One region of the Lysinibacillus sp. UGB7 genome, then DNA from elsewhere that is predicted to be linked to it. Evidence: riboswitches for the same ligand, from Rfam matches in the RefSeq annotation. Region 1 holds a riboswitch; each other region holds the start of a gene.
What was found. Region 1 has a riboswitch for thiamine pyrophosphate ahead of ACOMCU_RS22825 (ABC transporter substrate-binding protein). Riboswitches for the same ligand answer to the same signal wherever they lie in the genome.
Positions count from the first base shown of each region.

Region 1 (4,733 bases):
ATTAGAAGAAGTAATGGGTGACCGTTTTGGTCGCTATAGTAAATATATCATCCAAGACCGCGCGTTGCCTGATGCACGCGACGGTCTAAAGCCTGTACAAAGACGTATTCTATTTGCCATGTATACAGAAGGGAATACAAATGAGAAACCGTTCCGGAAGTCGGCTAAAACCGTCGGAAACGTTATCGGTAATTACCACCCACATGGTGATAGCTCTGTCTACGAAGCGATGGTACGGATGAGCCAAGATTGGAAAGCACGTCATATGCTGATTGAAATGCATGGTAATAACGGCTCAGTTGATGGCGATCCACCTGCGGCAATGCGTTATACAGAAGCAAGACTTTCTGCAATTGCAGCGGAGATGTTACGCGATATTGGCAAAAAAACGGTTGAATTTGTGCCAAACTTTGATGACCAGGATATGGAGCCTACTGTTTTACCCGCTCGCTTCCCAAATCTACTTGTCAATGGTTCAACAGGGATTTCAGCCGGCTATGCTACAGATATCCCACCGCATGCCCTTGACGAGGTGCTAGATGGAGTTTTAATGCGTTTAGATAACCCCAAGTCAACGGTTGATGAGCTGATGACGGTCATCAAGGGGCCTGATTTCCCAACTGGGGGCATCATACAAGGTGTAGACGGTATTAAAAAAGCGTATGAAACAGGGCGTGGCAAAATTATCGTACGTGCCCAGGCAGTGATTGAACCTTTAAAAGGGGGCAAAGAGCAGATTGTTATTACCGAGTTACCGTATGATGTCAATAAAGCGAACCTTGTGAAGAAAATTGATGAGCAACGTGTCGATAAACGTCTTGAAGGGATTGCGGAAATTCGTGACGAATCGGATCGTACAGGTTTACGCGTTGTTATTGAATTGAAAAAAGATATTCCTGGACAAGGTATTTTACATTACTTATTTAAAACAACTGATTTGCAAGTAGCTTATAATTTTAATATGATCGCTATTCATAATCGACGACCGACGATGATGACATTACCTTTATTGCTTGATGCTTATATCACACATCAAAAGGAAGTTGTCACAAATCGTTCTATTTATGATTTACAAAGAGCCAAGGATCGCTCTCATATTGTAGAAGGGCTTATAAAAGCGCTGTCAATTTTAGATGAAGTGATTGCGACAATTCGATCTTCTAATGATAAACGTGACGCTAAAACGAATTTACAAGTGAAGTTTGACTTTACTGAAGTGCAATCAGAGGCGATTGTTAGCTTACAATTATATCGTTTAACCAACACAGATATAACGGAACTTCGCACAGAACAGGAAGAATTAAATACACTTATCGCAAAGCTTGAAGGCATTCTTAATAGTGAGGCAAAGCTCGTGCGTGTCATAAAGCAAGAATTACTCGATATCAAAAAACGCTTTACTGAACCACGTCGTTCAAAAATCGAACATGAAATTGAAGAAATTAAGATTACATTAGATGTGCTTGTCCCTAGTGAAGAAGTAGTTGTTACGGTAACGAAGGATGGCTATATTAAGCGTACCTCTACACGTTCTCATGCTGCGTCAAATGGCCAAGATTTTGCTATGAAGGATTCTGATTATTTACTGTATGAGGGTAATTTAAATACGCAACATCATGTGCTGCTTTTCACAAATCGTGGCCATTATATTTATCAGCCCGTGCATGAATTACCAGATATCCGCTGGAAGGATCTCGGCCAGCATATTTCAAGTATTGTACCGACTAGTGAAGACGAGTCGATTATAGCAGTATATGGCTTCGAAACATTTGAACAGCCAAATACCTATATTTTAACGGCGACCAAAGATGGGCAAATTAAGCGTTCTCCACTAGCAGATTATGCGGTAACGCGTTATTCGAAGCCAATTAAAACGATGAATGTGAAGACTGGCGATGAAATGATTTTTGCCGATATCATCACTGACGAAGCAGAGTTATTATTAATAACAGATACAGCCTATGCGATTCGCTTCCCGATAGAAGAATTGCCTGTTACGGGTGTGAAAACAGGTGGGGTTAAAGGCATAACGCTGAAAGAAGGCGAAGCTTTAGTAGGTGTAACAATCTTAAAGCCAAGTGACACGGAATACGTTGTGATTGTGACACAGCGTGGGGCAGCGAAGAAAATGAATGTCGCCGAGGTAGATCTGGCAAGTCGTGCAAAACGTGGACTAAAAGTATTAACAGAATTAAAAGCTAATCCGCATCGTATTGTGGCGGTTATCCGAGCTACTGATGAAGAGCAAATCCTGGTAGAAACGGAAAAGGGTGTACAAGAAGTAATTGATGTGAAAGGGCTAACGCGCTCAGATCGTCACTCAAATGGCTCCTTTAAAGTCGATATAGCGACTGACGGTGCGATCGCCCATGTTTTAAAAGTAAAAAATGATAAATAAAATTAGGTAAACAATCTAGCCCATGTTCTTACCGAGAACTGGGCTTTTTGTGATTTCATAGTTCACAATCCGCTCTGTACATAAATAGAGTCTTGTCATTTCCATTGAGATATGGGTATAATAGTCCTCGAAAAGTTCATAAGTTAAGAATGTAGGGGGGCTGGTAGTTGCCAGCTGAGATTGTGTCCGTTAAGACGCTGACCCTTTGAACCTGATTTGGCTCGTACCAGCGTAGGGAACATCTATTCAAAAATAGTGTATGTTATTTTTTTGATACCGATTTCAAACGTCTGGGATGACTCCTAGGCGTTTTTTTATGTCTTGGTATTCGCGCACACGCTCGTGTCGCTTCAAATTCATATGTGACAGACAGGTACATGTACCCCAGTCATTTTGGAATACTTAGCGCTATTTACGTGAAAACGGAGCGAATGCGTTTTTCTTCTGGTAAATCATTCAAACATGGACACTTTCACACTACTTACTGGGAGGATTCAGCATGAAGAGATGGTTATTGATTCTTGTTGCAGCGCTATTAACCTTAGTTGGCTGTAACGAAAAAGAGGATAAAAAAGAGTCGAATGCATTAAAAAAAGTATCGGTCGTACTAGACTGGACACCTAATACAAATCACACAGGGCTTTACGTAGCTAAAAAACTTGGCTACTTTGAGGAACAGGGCTTAGACGTAGACATTCTATTACCTGGCGATGCAGGGGCTGATCAACTCGTTGCATCAGGCAAGGCTGAGTTTGGCGTAAGCTACCAAGAAGCGATTACACAGGCACGTGTCCAGCAAGTTCCTTTAGTTTCGATTGCAGCCGTTATTCAGCATAATACGTCTGGTTTTGCGTCACTTGCTGCGAATGGTATAACTTCTCCAAAAGATTTTGAAGGCAAAACGTACGGCGGTTGGGGTGCGCCTCTTGAACAGGCTGTACTGCAATCATTAATGCAAACAGAGAATGCAGATGTCAATAAATTAGATATCGTCAATGCCGGTGATTTAGATTTCTTCACCATGTTGCAGAAAGATATTGATTTTGCCTGGATATACTATGCTTGGACAGGTATTGAAGCGGAACTACGTGGGGAAAAACTCAACATGATGTACTTAACAGACTATAGTGAACAACTTGACTACTATACACCCGTACTTGCAACCAATGAAAAAATGATTTCACAGAATCCTGATACGGTAAAGGCATTTATTGCGGCAGCTGCAAAGGGCTATGAATATGCTATCAGCCAACCGAAAGAAGCGGCGGATATACTACTTGAAGCGGCACCAGACTTAGATAAAGAGCTTGTACATAAAAGTCAGGAATGGCTAGCAGACAAGTATCGAGATGATGCCACACAATGGGGTGCGCAAAAATTAGCCGTATGGAAAAACTATGCTGATTGGATGACAAGTAATAAAGTCTTAGAAGGGGAGTTCAACCCAGAAAAGGCGTTTACCAACGATTTTTTACCTACTAAGGAGGCAAAGTAAATGGCAAATTCATTAATAAGTGTACAAATCATACCGAAAACTGAAAAATATGAGGACGTTATTCCTTTTGTTGATGCGGCTATCGCTATTATTGATGCTTCAGGAGTGAAATATGAGGTACATCCACTTGAAACGACAATGGAAGGCGAGCTCTCTACCTTGCTACAAATCATAGAAGAAATGAATAAAAAAATGATTGCGCTTGGGGCTATAAACGTTATTACACAAGTGAAAATTTTATATCAACCAACAGGTATAACAATGGGGACATTAACGGAGAAATATCGAGCATGAAACAGGCGATAAAGCAAGGGAGGACGATCATTTTTATCGTCTTCCTCTTATTCGTCTGGGAACTAATTGTTCAATTTGCACAAATTCCGCATTGGCTATTACCAGCACCGAGTGCCATTTTAATAGAAGCGATTCAATCGTATCAAGCATTTTTACCACATGTCTTAGCTACTGTCCAATTGGCACTTTTAGGTCTAGCTATTGGGATATTGTTTGGGTTAAGTGTCGCAGTATTGTTACATCGTTCAGCTATGATTCGGGCATTGTTCTATCCCATTCTAATTGTGTCACAAAATGTACCTATACTTGTCTTAGCACCTCTGTTAATCATCTGGTTTGGCTTTGGCTTATTACCTAAACTCATCATTATTTGTTTGGTTTGCTTCTTTCCAATTGTTATTGCAGCTATGGACGGATTTCGGCAAACCTCACCTGAGTTAAAACATTATTTTGCGATGATCGGAGCAACGAAAGCGCAAACATTTTGGAAACTTGAATGGCCAAATGCCTATCCTGCTATTTTCTCAGGTATAAAGATTGCAGCTA
Region 1 is NZ_JBMGUV010000034.1:36,271-41,003, forward strand. Features, by position in the region: gene parC (DNA topoisomerase IV subunit A) at 1-2,398, shown strand, start outside; TPP riboswitch at 2,542-2,653, shown strand; gene ACOMCU_RS22825 (ABC transporter substrate-binding protein) at 2,898-3,893, shown strand; gene ACOMCU_RS22830 (thiamine-binding protein) at 3,894-4,187, shown strand; gene ACOMCU_RS22835 (ABC transporter permease) at 4,184-4,733, shown strand, end outside.

Region 2 (4,733 bases), on a different contig from region 1:
AGTTCTTCAATAAGTGATTCATGGGCTATTTGCCCATCATGTAATACAACAAATGCCTTTACAATATTTCCTCTTACTTCATCCGGACTCGCTACCACTGCGACCTCTTTCACCTGTTGATGCTTCATCAAAGCATCTTCCACCTCAAATGGCCCAATTGTGTAGCCTGAAGAAATAATTACGTCATCACCGCGTCCTTCAAACCAATAATAACCATCTTTATCTTTATATGCACGGTCTCCAGTGATATACCAATCACCTCGGAATTGTAAGCTTGTTCGTTCTGGATCTTTAAAATACTTTTTAAATAATGCCGGCGTTTCACGATGGACTGCTATATCACCAACGACACCTTCTGCAACTGGGTTGCCAAAATCATCAATAATAGCTACAGTATTTCCTGGCGTTGGTTTACCCATGGAGCCGACACGTGCTTCCATACCTACCATTGTCCCAACAAGTAATGTATTTTCAGTTTGACCATAGCCATCACGTACTTGTAATTTAAAGTTTTGCAAGAATATTTTCATAACCTCACTATTCAACGGTTCTCCTGCAGATACAGCTTGGCGAATTCCACTCAAATTAAAGTCATGTAAATTTTCAAGTGCCGCCATAAACCGATATTCTGTTGGCGTACAGCACAGCACGTTGATTTCAAATTTTTCAAGTAATGATAAATAAGTTGCTGCATTAAATTTCCCCTTGTATACAAAAGCTGTTGCACCACTTCCTAACGTTGCAAGGAATGGACTCCAAATCCATTTTTGCCATCCTGGTGCTGCAGTAGCCCATACAATATCATTTTCCTGAACACCTAACCAATTTGGTGCTGTTGTCCGTAAATGTGCGTACCCCCAGCTATGCGTATGAACAGCAGCCTTTGGATTACCTGTTGTACCACTTGTATAAGCAAGAAATGCAATATCAGTACTCTTCGTCGGCGTAGAGCTTGTATAAGTAGTTGGCTGATTCTCCATTTGTTCTAGCAGTGGTTGCCACGGAGCATGTGCACGACCTATGACAAACTGCTGTACGTCCTCTAAATTTGCTACCTCATCAAATTGCTCAATATACGGTTCATATGCAATAACAGCCTTTGCATCAGCATGTGTGATTCGATAGTCTATATCCTTTGCACGTAACATCTCAGAGCTTGGAATAATCGTCAAACCAGCCTTTAATGCTGCAATATAAACAATGTATGCCTCAACGGACCTCGGCACCATAACTAACAGTACATCTCCTTTTACTAATCCTTGAGATGTTAATACATGTGCTGCCTGATTTGCCTTTTCAAGTAGACTTTTATATGTAATATATTGTATTTCTTCGTTTTCGTTATAAACTATTAAAGCATTTTTAGTTGGATCCTGTGCATACTTTTCAAGTTCTTCTGCAATGTTATACCACTCTGGTGCGAGTAATTCTTGTCTTTTCATGGCATATGCCCCCTTCGCTATGCTCATTATAAAACTCATTTTTCATGATTTTCAATGGAAGGAGCCTTATTTTTAAAAAGTCATGACAACTATCATGCTTCTATATATGGCATCAGTCACTGCTTTTCCTATAATGAAAACTCGCTATTGTACACCGTGAAAAAGTATGGTACATTTTGGTCAACTAAAATCATGATTGCGGGGGGACTCATCCTGAGTTGAGAAGGTAAAACCTGACCCTTTGAACCTGTTAGTTAATACTGACGTAGGGAGCAATACATCTTGTTATTGATGAAAAGCTCTTTTCACGTGGATTCCTTGCACGAAAAAGAGTTTTTTTTGCATGCTTACGTCCATCCAAAAAAGGAGGACTTACAATGATTTTACAAACAATCCGTAAACAAAAGCCACTCATTCACTGTATAACCAATTATGTTGTGGCAAACTTTCAAGCAAATGGCTTATTGGCAATTGGTGCTTCTCCTGTAATGGCCGATGAAGTCGATGAAGTCGATGAAATGGTAAAGATTGCTTCTGCGCTATTATTAAATACTGGTACGATAAATAACCGTACTAGAGAATCTATGTTACGTGCTGGGAAAATGGCTAATACACTTGACATCCCGGTTGTTTTAGATCCCGTTGGTGCTGGGGCAACTACTTTTCGAAAAAAAACAGTCCATCAACTATTAGCCGAAGTTAAATTTGCTGTTATTCGTTGCAATATGGGCGAGCTTGCAGCTATTGCAAATGTGAGTTGGCAGCAAAAAGGCGTGGACAGTGGCAGCGGATCAATTTGCATTGAAGAGGAAGCAAAGCAATTAGCTCAACGCTATGATTGTATTGTTATTGTGACCGGTGAAAAAGATTTTATAACCGATGGGGAACAGATGCAATGGATTGTAGGTGGCCATTATCAAATGACAGAAGTCACAGGGACAGGCTGTCTATTAAGCGCCATCTGTGCCGCAGCTTATGTTGCACATAACGAGCCATTTACACAATTAGTAGGCACTTTATTGGCTTATAAAAAACTAGCTGAACAAGCTGCCTGCTCGACACAAAATATTGGTGATTTTCAAATAGCGGTCTTAAATGAGTTACATCATCTGTCAAAGGACGGTGAAAAGTAATGCGTATCGTGACTACAATTGCAGGCTCTGATAGCGGCGGTGGTGCAGGAATTCAAGCAGATTTAAAAACATTTCAAGAATTAAAGGTGTTTGGCACTTCAGTTATTACAGCATTAACTGCACAAAATACATTAGGTGTGTCAGGTGTTTTACCAATTGAAACAAGCTTTATTGAGAAACAATTTTATGCACTATTAGAGGATTTTCCGATTAGCGCTATCAAAACAGGAATGCTTTTTTCCGCTGATATTATTCAAGCAATCGCAAACATGATGACTAACTTAGATATCCCACTTATTATAGATCCTGTAATGATTGCCAAAGGTGGCGAAAGCTTATTGCAACGGGAGGCAATGCAGGCAATGCGATGTTATTTATTGCCATTAGCAACTGTTATTACGCCAAACATACCTGAAGCAGAAGTATTAACGGGAAGAAAAATCGATAATTTTACATCCATTAGCCAAGCTGCTCAAACACTTTTACAACTAGGCACACAATGTGTTGTCATTAAAGGTGGACATTTAGCTGACATAAATTTTTCGACTGATTATGTATTTTTTAAAGATGGTCGAACATTTTCCATGCAAACGACACGTATTGCAACGAAAAATACTCACGGCACGGGCTGCACATTCTCTGCTGCATTAACAGCTTTTATTGGATGTAAAGTACCTATAGATACAGCTATAGTTGAAGCAAAAAAATTTATTCAACTCGCCATTACACATGATTTATCTATTGGCAATGGGCATGGTCCGACGAATCATTTCGCCTACCATAAATATAAAGATTCTTGTGAGGTAACGATTCATGAAATGTAATGATTTACAGCTTTATTTTATTATGGGTTCGACAAACGTTCATAAGCGCCGTCCATTAGAAGTGCTTGAAGAAGCACTACAATCAGGCATTACTATGTTTCAATTTCGCGAAAAGGGTCCAGGTGCATTAACTGGCCAGGCTTATGAAATTTTTGCTCAAAGTTGTCAAAAGCTTTGCAAACAGTGTCATATTCCGTTTATCGTCAATGATGATATCGAGCTTGCTTTAAAACTTGGTGCTGATGGCATCCATGTTGGGCAAGATGACTTTCCTGTTGCGGTTATCCGAGAAAAAATCGGAAAAATGTTGCTTGGTGTGTCTGTTCATACAATAGAAGAAGTGCACACTGCTATACAGTACGAAGCTGATTATGTAGGTATTGGTCCTATTTTTACAACAACTTCAAAAAGTGATGCCAAACCACCATGCGGTACTGAATTTTTACAACAAGTTCGTACTGAACTTCCTGAATTGCCTATAGTAGCAATTGGCGGAATTGATGAGTCCAATGCACAGAAAGTTTTTAAAGCGGGTGCGAATGGTATTGCTGTTATTTCTACTATTTGTGAAAGTGTTAATATACAACATACTGTTGCCACTTTGAAATCGTTTCAATGCAATAGTACGGGATAAAAACAGTAAATTTAAACAAACTAAAACCAGTGCCTTTTACGGTCACTGGTTTTAAGTTTATAAATGCTTATTCTGCATTTATTGGTTGTTGTTTGGCATACCTTTTAATTGAGATTCTGCCATTTGTACAAGACGTTTAGTGATTTCACCACCAACGGAACCGTTGGCACGAGCTGAAGCGTCAGCTCCTAATTGAACACCAAATTCTTGTGCAATTTCGTATTTCATTTGATCTAGTGCTTGTTGTACACCAGGTACTGCAAGCTTGTTTGAACTGCGGTTGTTGTTGTTTGTCATGTTTCTCACCTCCTTGTGAATATAGAATGTGCGTTATTTGTTTTTTAATACAAAAATTTTATAGGTAAAATGTAACTGCAAAGGAAACCAATTAGCAATTAAATAAAAACCGCCTCAAAATAGAATTTTGAGACGGTTTCTTTCCTATATATATAACAAATTTAAGTTCGTTTAAACAGCATAACAATTGAAGTTTTTTTTTATAAAAGATCTACAAATTTATCAGCAGGTTGTTCTTTTTTCGGGAAAATATAGACCTCACGATTTTTTACAGCGCGATCGATTAGTTCGTCGAAATCAGAAAAGCTTTCGTAATGCTCGACTTTTTCAAGCTTTGGTTTAGTTTTTGGACTAGCGGGCGTGAAAATTGTACAGCAGTCTTCAAAAGGTTGTATTGATGTTT
Region 2 is NZ_JBMGUV010000018.1:75,343-80,075, forward strand. Features, by position in the region: gene mbcS (acyl-CoA synthetase MbcS) at 1-1,442, opposite strand, end outside; TPP riboswitch at 1,633-1,731, shown strand; gene thiM (hydroxyethylthiazole kinase) at 1,820-2,575, shown strand; gene thiD (bifunctional hydroxymethylpyrimidine kinase/phosphomethylpyrimidine kinase) at 2,575-3,399, shown strand; gene thiE (thiamine phosphate synthase) at 3,389-4,033, shown strand; gene ACOMCU_RS16795 (alpha/beta-type small acid-soluble spore protein) at 4,112-4,330, opposite strand; gene thiI (tRNA uracil 4-sulfurtransferase ThiI) at 4,531-4,733, opposite strand, start outside.
Region 2: it holds a riboswitch for thiamine pyrophosphate, as region 1 does, so the genes downstream of both, thiM (hydroxyethylthiazole kinase) here and ACOMCU_RS22825 (ABC transporter substrate-binding protein) in region 1, are expected to answer to the same signal.

Region 3 (4,733 bases), on a different contig from region 1:
CGTTAACAAAACAACAGGTAATTGTGGAAGAGCAACAAAAGCACATTCCTGAAAACCTTGAAACATTACAGGCGTTAAAGCAGGCTATCGCTGACATTGGGGTACAAAAAAATGCCTTACAAACAGCTTGGCAGGCTAGTCAGCAAAATTTACAATCTGCAAAGGAAGCGGCGAGTAATGCGGTAATGGCTGAGGAACTAGCAAAAAAAGCATATGAGGAGATTCAAGTGAGTCTCAACGAAAAACGTGAACAATTTTCAATAAGTATGAAAGAGGCGGGCTTTGAAAGTTATCAAGCGTATGATGCGGCAAAGCGTAGCATGATGGAAATGGAAACTTTGCGTAAAGCTTGTAGCGATTATGTTTTGCAGCTACACACATTACAAATTCAAATTGCAGAAGGCACCAAGCAGCTTAATGGGAAAGAGAAGAAGAATTTAGCACTATTAGAGGATTCGTTAGAGAGGCTTCGTGAGACGTACGAGGAAGCATTTAATACATTGCAACGGACGAAAGGTTTTGCACAGGCTTGCGGTGACTTTAAAGTGAAAGTAAAAGAAACGGCTGAAGAAATACAATTGCTTGAAAAAGAAGCTGGGCGTGTCAAGGAGCTCCATGCTCTATTGAATGGGCAGAATGTAAAAAAGCTTTCCTTTGAGCGCTATATTCAAATAAACTATTTAGACAAAATTACAGCAGCAGCAAATATTCGTCTGTACCATTTATCGAATGGGCAGTTTGAGCTTCGACGATCAGATCGATTAGAGAAGCACGCTAAACAAAGTGGGCTTGGTCTAGATGTGTACGATGCCTATACCGATCAAATTCGTGATGTCAAAACATTATCTGGTGGAGAAAAATTTAATGCCTCTTTAAGTCTTGCGCTTGGAATGGCAGATGTCATTCAAAGCTTTCAGGGGAATATTCGAATCGATACAATGTTTATTGACGAAGGTTTTGGTTCGCTTGATGAGGAAGCACTGAATAAGGCGATTGACACACTGATTGATCTACAAGAATCAGGTCGTATGATTGGCGTTATTTCGCATGTAGCTGAACTAAAGGCTTCCATGCCTGCTGTTCTACATGTTGAAAAAACCTTGAGTGGACATAGCAAAACACGATTTGAAGTGAAATAGAGAGAAGGCGTTTTCCTTTGTAACAAGGATACGCCTTCTACTTTATTTTCTACGGGTTGTTGGATTAGGGAGTGTGCCTTTTTTAGCGGCAACTACTTTTTTGACGATTGGAATCACAATAGGTGCTAATTTAACAGCAGTTTTTACGAATTTAGATACTTTCATGATATACCAGCTCCCCTTTATTATTTCTACCTGTTTGTCCTGCACTGATGAGGGCTCAGATGATCATTTGATGCGTGAAAATCAAGCCGTCGTAAGTGCCCGATTGGTTCAACTAGTAACCGTTGGGATAAAAAAAGTCCCAACGGTTAAGTTCCCTTTAACCCGAGAATGAAACATAAATACTATCGGATAACGCGTACAGCTTGAACGATATTCCATATAACAATTCCAAGAGATACGAGTAAGTAAATCGCAAAGGCAGCAAACCAAATGATGATGAATGTATTATCGCTTACGTCAGGTTCAAACGTAGTCATTGACATTGATGAAAACACGAAGACGATAAAGAAAATGATACCGAATAGAAATGGAATTAAGTGTGAGATAAGCGCTCGGATTGAATGGCGCTTCACTTCATGTTCTTTTGACACAAAATAAACAATTAACGGCACAATAAAAGGTGCGAAAAATATGCTGAGATAACTAAATGCAGATAATATTTTTTGGTTCTCCATAGTAGTCCCTCCTTTTTATTTATTTACGCATGAGAATCTTGAAAGTTTCAAAAAATTAATGAAGAAATGGTTGTAATCACAAAAGTGTTTGCGTACAATGAGGATGTTCAAGCAAATTTAAGATGTAACGACCACAAGGGGAGCTGATGATGTCAGCTGAGACTGGGCACGTAATGCCTTTACTCTTCGAACCTGTAAGTTAAAGCTTGCGTAGGGATGTGGATAGAAACCGACACTTTTACGATGTGAGGCTCTGTCCTGGCATCGTTTTTTTATCTTCATTCATCTGGAAAGCCCTCTCCTCTATAGGTAGCAGGCTGAAGATGATTGTAGCTCTTTTTCGGAGGCTGTTCCAATGCCAGCCGTATGAAGAGCAAGCTTCCAGTTAGTGTAACGGATTTTGACAAGGAATCAATTGAGGGAATTAGCCTAAATTTGTAGGATGATGTGTTTTTCGAAATGACCGACATCAAGGCGCCCTTTCTTGCAGAACTAAACACTTGTCAATCCGAACGCAATTAAGTGGAAGCATAATAGATTGCCAGATTGAGCACATATTTAAATAACTGATTTCTATTCCTGCTCTTGTATCCTACATCGGAACAAAGGAGAGAATAATATTATGGACAAAAAAAGACTATTAATGCTGGTGGAGATTGCGATTTTCGCAGCGGTGGGTCTTGTACTCGATCAAGTTTCTTTTAAAGTATGGGCACAGGGTGGCTCAGTTAGTCTTGTGATGATACCCATTATTTTAATGGCATTTCGCTGGGGTCTCTTTGCAGGATTGACAACGGGCTTACTGATCGGCGTTATGCAAACAATGTTCGGTGCGTATATTGTACACTGGCTTCAAGGTTTATTGGATTATGGTGTTGCCTTCACGGTAGTAGGTATAGCGGCGCTTGTACGTAAACCTGTACTTGAGGCAGCGACAAATTTAAACAAAAAGAAGATGGCTATTTATATTGTCATTGGAACCGTCTTAGCAGGCTTTTTACGTTATTTAGCACATACGATTGCAGGAGCTGTGTTCTTCGCTGAGTATGCTGGCGAGCAAAATGCTTGGATATATTCCATTCTTTACAATGGCACATATATGCTACCTGCAACAATTTTAACAGTAGTCGCAGGTGTTCTTTTATTTACAGCAGCACCACAATTAATGCAACGAAAATCGTAAAGAGTAAGCCGTCTGTTCCTCTATAGTGCAGGCGGCTTTTCTGAGTTAATTGGCGCGTATTGTTCATTATTGTATTGTGGTTGTGATATATTAGAGTGTATATATTAGATGAAAGGGACGTTAAAAATGATTGTAAAAACGCAAGAAGAGATTGAAGCCTTTAAAAAAATCGGTCGTATCTGTGCTGAAATTCGTGAAGCAATGAAGGCTGCTACCAAACCAGGTGTGACAACACTTGAATTAGATGAAATTGCAGGTCGCATGTTTGCGGAAGCAGGAGCTATTTCTGGTCCAAAGGGAGAATATGATTTCCCTGGTTACACTTGTATTAGTGTGAATGAAGAAGTAGCGCACGGTATACCAGGAAGCCGTGTTATTAAAGACGGCGATATTGTTAATATCGATGTGTCCGGTTCGCTAAATGGCTATTTTGCCGATACTGGTATTTCATTTGTAGTCGGAGAAGGTTATGAAGATAAAGAAAAACTCTGCCGCGTAGCGAAAAGTGCTTTTGATCGTGCGATGACAAAGGTAAAAGCTGGCTCTAAATTAAACCAAATTGGGAAAGCTGTTGAGCGTGAAGCTTATGCCAACGATTTAACAGTCATCATGAACTTAACAGGTCACGGTTTAGGCCGTTCTTTGCATGATGAGCCCAATCACATTTTAAACTATTACGATGCATGGGATTCAACGATTATGAAAGAGGGAATGGTGTTAGCGGTAGAACCGTTCATTTCAGCCAAAGCAGAGCATATCGTCGAAGCTGGTGATGGCTGGACGTTTGTTACACCAGACAAATCATTAGTTGCCCAAATCGAGCATTCGATTATTGTTACAAAAGACAAACCAATCATTTTAACAACATTAGATGAAGAGTCAATTTAGTTAAAAAGTAAATACGAAAAAATCCTGCTTACCAAGTTATTTCTGGTAGGCAGGATTTTTTTTAATAAATTGTATACCGACAAGAAGCACACCACATAAAAACAAGGCTGCTGTTGTCACGAGTAATTCATCAAAGCCATTATGTAATGCAATACCTATATAGGCCCAGATAAAAACGCTCGGATAGACAATATCAAAGTGATGAAAGCGAATATGTAGCGCTATGGCAACGCCTATAGTCAGTAAGATAACTGCCCAAAGTGGATTGCTAAGACCAAAGCCGTTCCATTCATACGATGTTAATGTAAAACTTGCATTTGTCATCAGGGTAAATGTCGCCCATGCGAAATAGATTGAAAACGGTACTCGACCTGTCAGCGCATTATTGCTAAGTGGGAACGTATTGTACAGTAAAAATAAATAAATTACTAATATTAACGTAGTCAAAAGTGACACGATAAATAATTCCTGATGCCAAAACACTATGGCAAACGCCTGTAATATACTGACGCTACTAAAGAGAACAGTCTGTTTAATAGTTGTCTTTTTGAAATTCATAACTAACCAATAGCCGAGTAAAAAGTAAACTACAATCCAAATTACATAACTAACATTAAAAGGTGCAAACATAACGGGAAAACGATTAGAGATTTCTAACGAAGATTGACCATTTATTTTTATGAAATAGGATGAAAAGGTTAGGATGAGTGCGACAATATAAGAAATTGTCATCAAAATAAATTGAGGCATGGTTTCCTCTCCCTTCGTGTTAAATTGTATAGGGAAAAGACAAATAAGTATAGGACTGTCACAAATTTTCTATTTTCATTATAGCGGAAATTG
Region 3 is NZ_JBMGUV010000026.1:49,445-54,177, reverse strand. Features, by position in the region: gene ACOMCU_RS20180 (AAA family ATPase) at 1-1,139, shown strand, start outside; gene ACOMCU_RS20175 (hypothetical protein) at 1,182-1,304, opposite strand; gene ACOMCU_RS20170 (DUF4870 domain-containing protein) at 1,487-1,819, opposite strand; TPP riboswitch at 1,946-2,053, shown strand; gene thiT (energy-coupled thiamine transporter ThiT) at 2,442-3,002, shown strand; gene map (type I methionyl aminopeptidase) at 3,129-3,890, shown strand; gene ACOMCU_RS20155 (hypothetical protein) at 3,927-4,640, opposite strand.
Region 3: it holds a riboswitch for thiamine pyrophosphate, as region 1 does, so the genes downstream of both, thiT (energy-coupled thiamine transporter ThiT) here and ACOMCU_RS22825 (ABC transporter substrate-binding protein) in region 1, are expected to answer to the same signal.

Region 4 (4,733 bases), on a different contig from region 1:
CGTTGCATCAAATAAACCTGACAGCATATTTAACACCTTGACCATGCCCATTTCTGGCATTTCTTCTGGAGATGGGAATAAGAAGAGACCAGCTCCTCTAGAAAAGGCAAACATTTCTCTATACATCGCATATATACTAAAGACACAATTGTTTAATGTTTCAGCATCTCTTCTAGATATACTTGGTATGCCACTTGTTCCAGTACTACGCATTTCAAATTCAATATTTTCTAAAGAGGTTGACAAAAGTAAATGTGAGTCAGGTCTTTTAAAGCTTGTCACCGGAATTAATGGTATTTTTTGTATATCATCTAAAGTCTGAACATCGGCAGGCGTAACTCCACTATCTTCACAAAGCATTCGATAAAACTTATTGTTTTCGTAATGATGTTGAAAATTTTGAGCAATTAAATATCCTTTTAGTTCATTGACCTTTGCTTCATCCCAATGAAATAATTGTTGCGTTGCCCCAATTGCTGTTGTTACAGGATTAAATCCTAATTCCTTTAAATTTTCCATAGCTGTTTGAATCGATACCATAATACATGTCCTCCTCTTTTATTATCTTTAATAGAAGCCATAAAGCCTTCTTAAGGTTGACTCTTAGCAAAAGCCAACTACGATAATTTACTATTATTACAAAAATTGTAATAATCATCGACATAAAAAGATTAACATATCTATCAACGTTGTAACCCCTAATCCAATACCAATAAAAAAGTAAATCCCGCATTCTTTTGCGGGATTTACTCATAGAACTACAGTAGAAAAAGTAGCATAATGTATTATTTTCTCAATATACTTCAAATTTCATTTGGCGAGCTTCTCATACTTTAATCTAATAGCCAAGCCTCATTTCTTTATGATAGACTGTAGTATATTTGATTAGAAAAAAAGGGGGGCTATGGATGACCCAGCAGAAGTCGAATAAGGCGGCTTTGTATATTTTAATGTTTAATATGTTTATCGCAATGGGGAGTATTGGAATTATTATTCCTGTTATGCCTGAGTATTTAAAAATATTTGGGGCTGCAGGACAAGTTCTTGGCATGCTTATCGCAACGTTCGCCTTGGCACAATTTGTATTTTCTCCAATTGCTGGGAACCTATCCGATCAGTATGGACGAAAAAATTTAATTATTTTTGGCCTCATAGTAACTGGTCTTGCACAGATTTCATTTGGGCTTTCAACGGATGTTTGGATGCTCTTCCTCGCGCGTTTCTTTGGAGGTTTAGGTTCTGCCTTCATTGCACCTCCAATTATGGCTTTTGTAGCGGATGTTACAACATATGAGGAACGAGGCAAGGGAATGGGTATGTTAGGGGCAGCTATGTCTCTTGGCTTTATGATTGGTCCTGGTATAGGTGGCTTTTTATCGAAGGTTAGTCTGCACTTCCCATTCTATACAGCTGGATCTGCAGCTATATTAGCAGCTATTCTATCATTCTTTCTTTTACCTTCTACAAAACCAAGCACATCACAAAAGGCACAAAAGCAAGACAATCTTGCGAAGCAAATGGTACGCTCTGTCCAAATGCCTTACTTTGTAATGCTCATCATTATGCTTGTATTCTCGTTCGGAATCGCTAATTTCCAAACGACATTATCATTATTTGTCACAAACAAATTTAACTACACACCTACTGATATTGCCATTTTATTGGTTGTTGGTGGTGCTTTTGGTGTTGTTGTACAAATGTTTATTATTACACCTCTTTTTAATCGTTATGGTGAAATGAAAGTTGTGTTAGTCAATTTATTTATTGCAGCCGTTTCTATTTACTTAATTTTATTTGTATCTGGCTTTGCACTTATATTAGTTGTAGCAACGATTTTCTCAACAGCGACGACATTGATTCGACCAGCTGTCAACACGCTCATTTCTAAACTTGCTGAAAACGAACAAGGTTTTGCCGCTGGTCTTAATAATGCATATATGAGTTTGGGTAATATGATTGGTCCTGCTTTAGCAGGTATATTATTCGATTGGAATATGAACAGTCCTTATATTTTTGGGGCTATTATTTTAATGGCCTGCTTCTTCCTTGCCCTCATCTGGACATTGAAAAAAGCTCCACATCTTATGCAACCTGATTCTAAATAGTGTGGAAATTTATTGACTACTTTTAGTAGTATGTTACATTATTAGGTGGACAGCGCTTGTGCAAAGTGACTTTAAGCGTGCGACGTGTATGGCTAGTCCTAGATGGGAAAACATATATTTCAAAAAATTTAATCGTTTCAAAACCACTAGGGGTGTCTTTCTAAGACTGAGACGTGTATATATACACGGACCCTTTGAACCTGATCTAGTTCGCACTAGCGTAGGGAAGTGGCGACACTTGCTTTTTAACTATGTAAATGCAAGGCCGCTTCCTTTCGTTATGAGGAAGCGGCTTTTTTGTGGCATTTTCAACAGATGCCGCTTGAAGTGATGTCCTGTGGGTTATCAGCGATTTCCTATATGCTATCAGCGATTTTTTGCGTTCTATCAGCGTTTCTTGGTGTTCTATCAGCGATTCTTTACATGCTATCAGCGATTTCTCGTAATCTATCTACGTTATATCAGGTTCTATTTGTGGTTAGAGCTATTTACCAAAAAGGAGTGTAAAATATGCCAATTCGAAAATTAACCATCATGGCATTATTAGTTGCCATTGCTGTAGCAGGCTCTGCTTTTGTGTCGATTCCAACAGGAATTGCACGTGCCTATCCTGTACAACATGCCATTAATGTTATAGGAGCCATTTTACTAGGCCCCCTACCTACCGTTATCATTGCCTTTGTCACAGCCCTTATTCGGATTTTTACAGGAACAGGTTCTCTATTAGCTATTCCAGGTAGTATCATCGGGGCATTGTGTGCAGCTCTTGCCTATAAATATAGTAATAAGGTGTGGCTCGCAGGTGTTGGTGAAATGTTTGGCACAGGTCTTCTTGCTTCTCTCGTAGCAGTACCTTACGCACATCTTTTAATGGGTTCATCTGTTACAGCATTGTTTTTCATGCCTGCTTTTTTAACATCAAGTGTTATTGGGGCAGTCCTAGGAATTGTCGTTGCCAGCAATCTACGCAAAACGGTACTTGTCAAAAGCTTTAACATGACACTTTATTAGGAAGAATTTTATCGATTTCTTTAAACAAAAAAATACAGTGCAAAATAATCATACCTTTTGCACTGCATTTCAATATAGAACATTAAATTTTATTGGCGTTTCTTCATACCTTTTAACAGCTGCGCTACGTTTGTATCTTCTACCTGCGCTTGTGCATCCTCCACACTTGGCACTTTCCGTTTCGTTTTTGATAAGAAGTTCCAGCCAAAACGTCGGATTGTAATATCTATGAAGAATAGGAACATCCCTGCTAGTAGCAGCCAGGTTGCAATATTTTGGCGCTCTGCCCCTTGTTGTGTGAAATCGCGGAACACTTCCTGCGGTTCCTCTAACACATTGCCACCAGTTTGCTTTGTAAGTTCTTCCACTAGTTTTTCATTTACTGGACGTAATTCATACTCGGCACTATACGGTACACTTAATCCAGCCTGATAAATCGCCTGCTCTTCATCGGCTATTCGGAAGAAAATAAGTCCTGGTTCTGCCTGTACAATCGCACGAACTTGCGAAGCAGATAACGTTTCGAGTTGCATCTCTAGCTCTTCACCTGCTTCATTGACAGCGACAATATCTAAAAACGCAGCTTCATTTGTTGGATCTGTAATAACAAAGGAGCCATCTGTATCCAGACGTACATCATATGCAACATCATTATAGCTTGGTAACATTTGCGAAATCATCGTTTGCCAAAATGTACCCCAATCCTGCCATCTTGCCCAGTCTCCTGTCCATTTTCCTGTAGAGTCTGATGTGAAAGCGAACGTTTTTCCAAGACCATATTGCCACTGTGCAATAACTGGGTCTTCTTTCTCGCTTTCTGCAATAACAGAAGCACCCTGCTTCGCTGTTGTGCCAATATATGCATTCATTTGTGGCACACCATTTGCAAATAATGCATTCCAGCCCGATGCATTATAAATTGTTGGGTAGAAAGGATTGTCTTCAATATACGTACGTGAAATCATTGCTGTCTCACGTGATAATATTGAAGGTATCATCTGTTCATCAATAACGTCATAGAAACGTCCGCTACCCATTTCGCTTAAAGATTGAAGTAAATTGCCATCTGCATCTTGTCCAATCGCAACTGTAGATAGTGTAACCCCATTGTCTTTCCCAGTTGCAATTAAATCCTCATAATTCCCTGGTTGTGACTGTCCGTCAGTTAATAAAATAATATGCTTACGTTGCAGTTTCTGATCGGCCAAATTTTCATATGCCTTTGCAAGCGAGTTATATATTTCCGTACCCCCACCAGGAGTCACTGATAAAATCGTATCGACTGCTTCTTCTTTATTGCCAAGCGGTCCGGTTTCGATAATTTCCCAAGGACGATCATCAAAGGCAATAAAGCCAAGCGTATCCTCGTCACGAAGCATCTCAACTGAACGTGCTGCCGCTTCCTTAGCAAGTTCTAACTTTGTACCCTGCATACTTCCCGAACGGTCGAGCACGATAACAAGACCTAAAGACGGCAATTGTTCCTTGCCTTTAATCTCCATTTCCACAGGTAACAATGTTTCGATTGGTGTTTTAAAATAGCCACCCAAGCCGAAGCTATTTTCACCGCCGACCATCGTAAAGCCGACACCGAAATTTTTCACTGCTTGCTCAATA
Region 4 is NZ_JBMGUV010000019.1:12,399-17,131, forward strand. Features, by position in the region: gene ACOMCU_RS16970 (LuxE family acyl-protein synthetase) at 1-540, opposite strand, end outside; gene ACOMCU_RS16975 (MFS transporter) at 909-2,105, shown strand; TPP riboswitch at 2,244-2,349, shown strand; gene ACOMCU_RS16980 (hypothetical protein) at 2,403-2,612, shown strand; gene thiW (energy coupling factor transporter S component ThiW) at 2,616-3,116, shown strand; gene ACOMCU_RS16990 (VWA domain-containing protein) at 3,206-4,733, opposite strand, start outside.
Region 4: it holds a riboswitch for thiamine pyrophosphate, as region 1 does, so the genes downstream of both, ACOMCU_RS16980 (hypothetical protein) here and ACOMCU_RS22825 (ABC transporter substrate-binding protein) in region 1, are expected to answer to the same signal.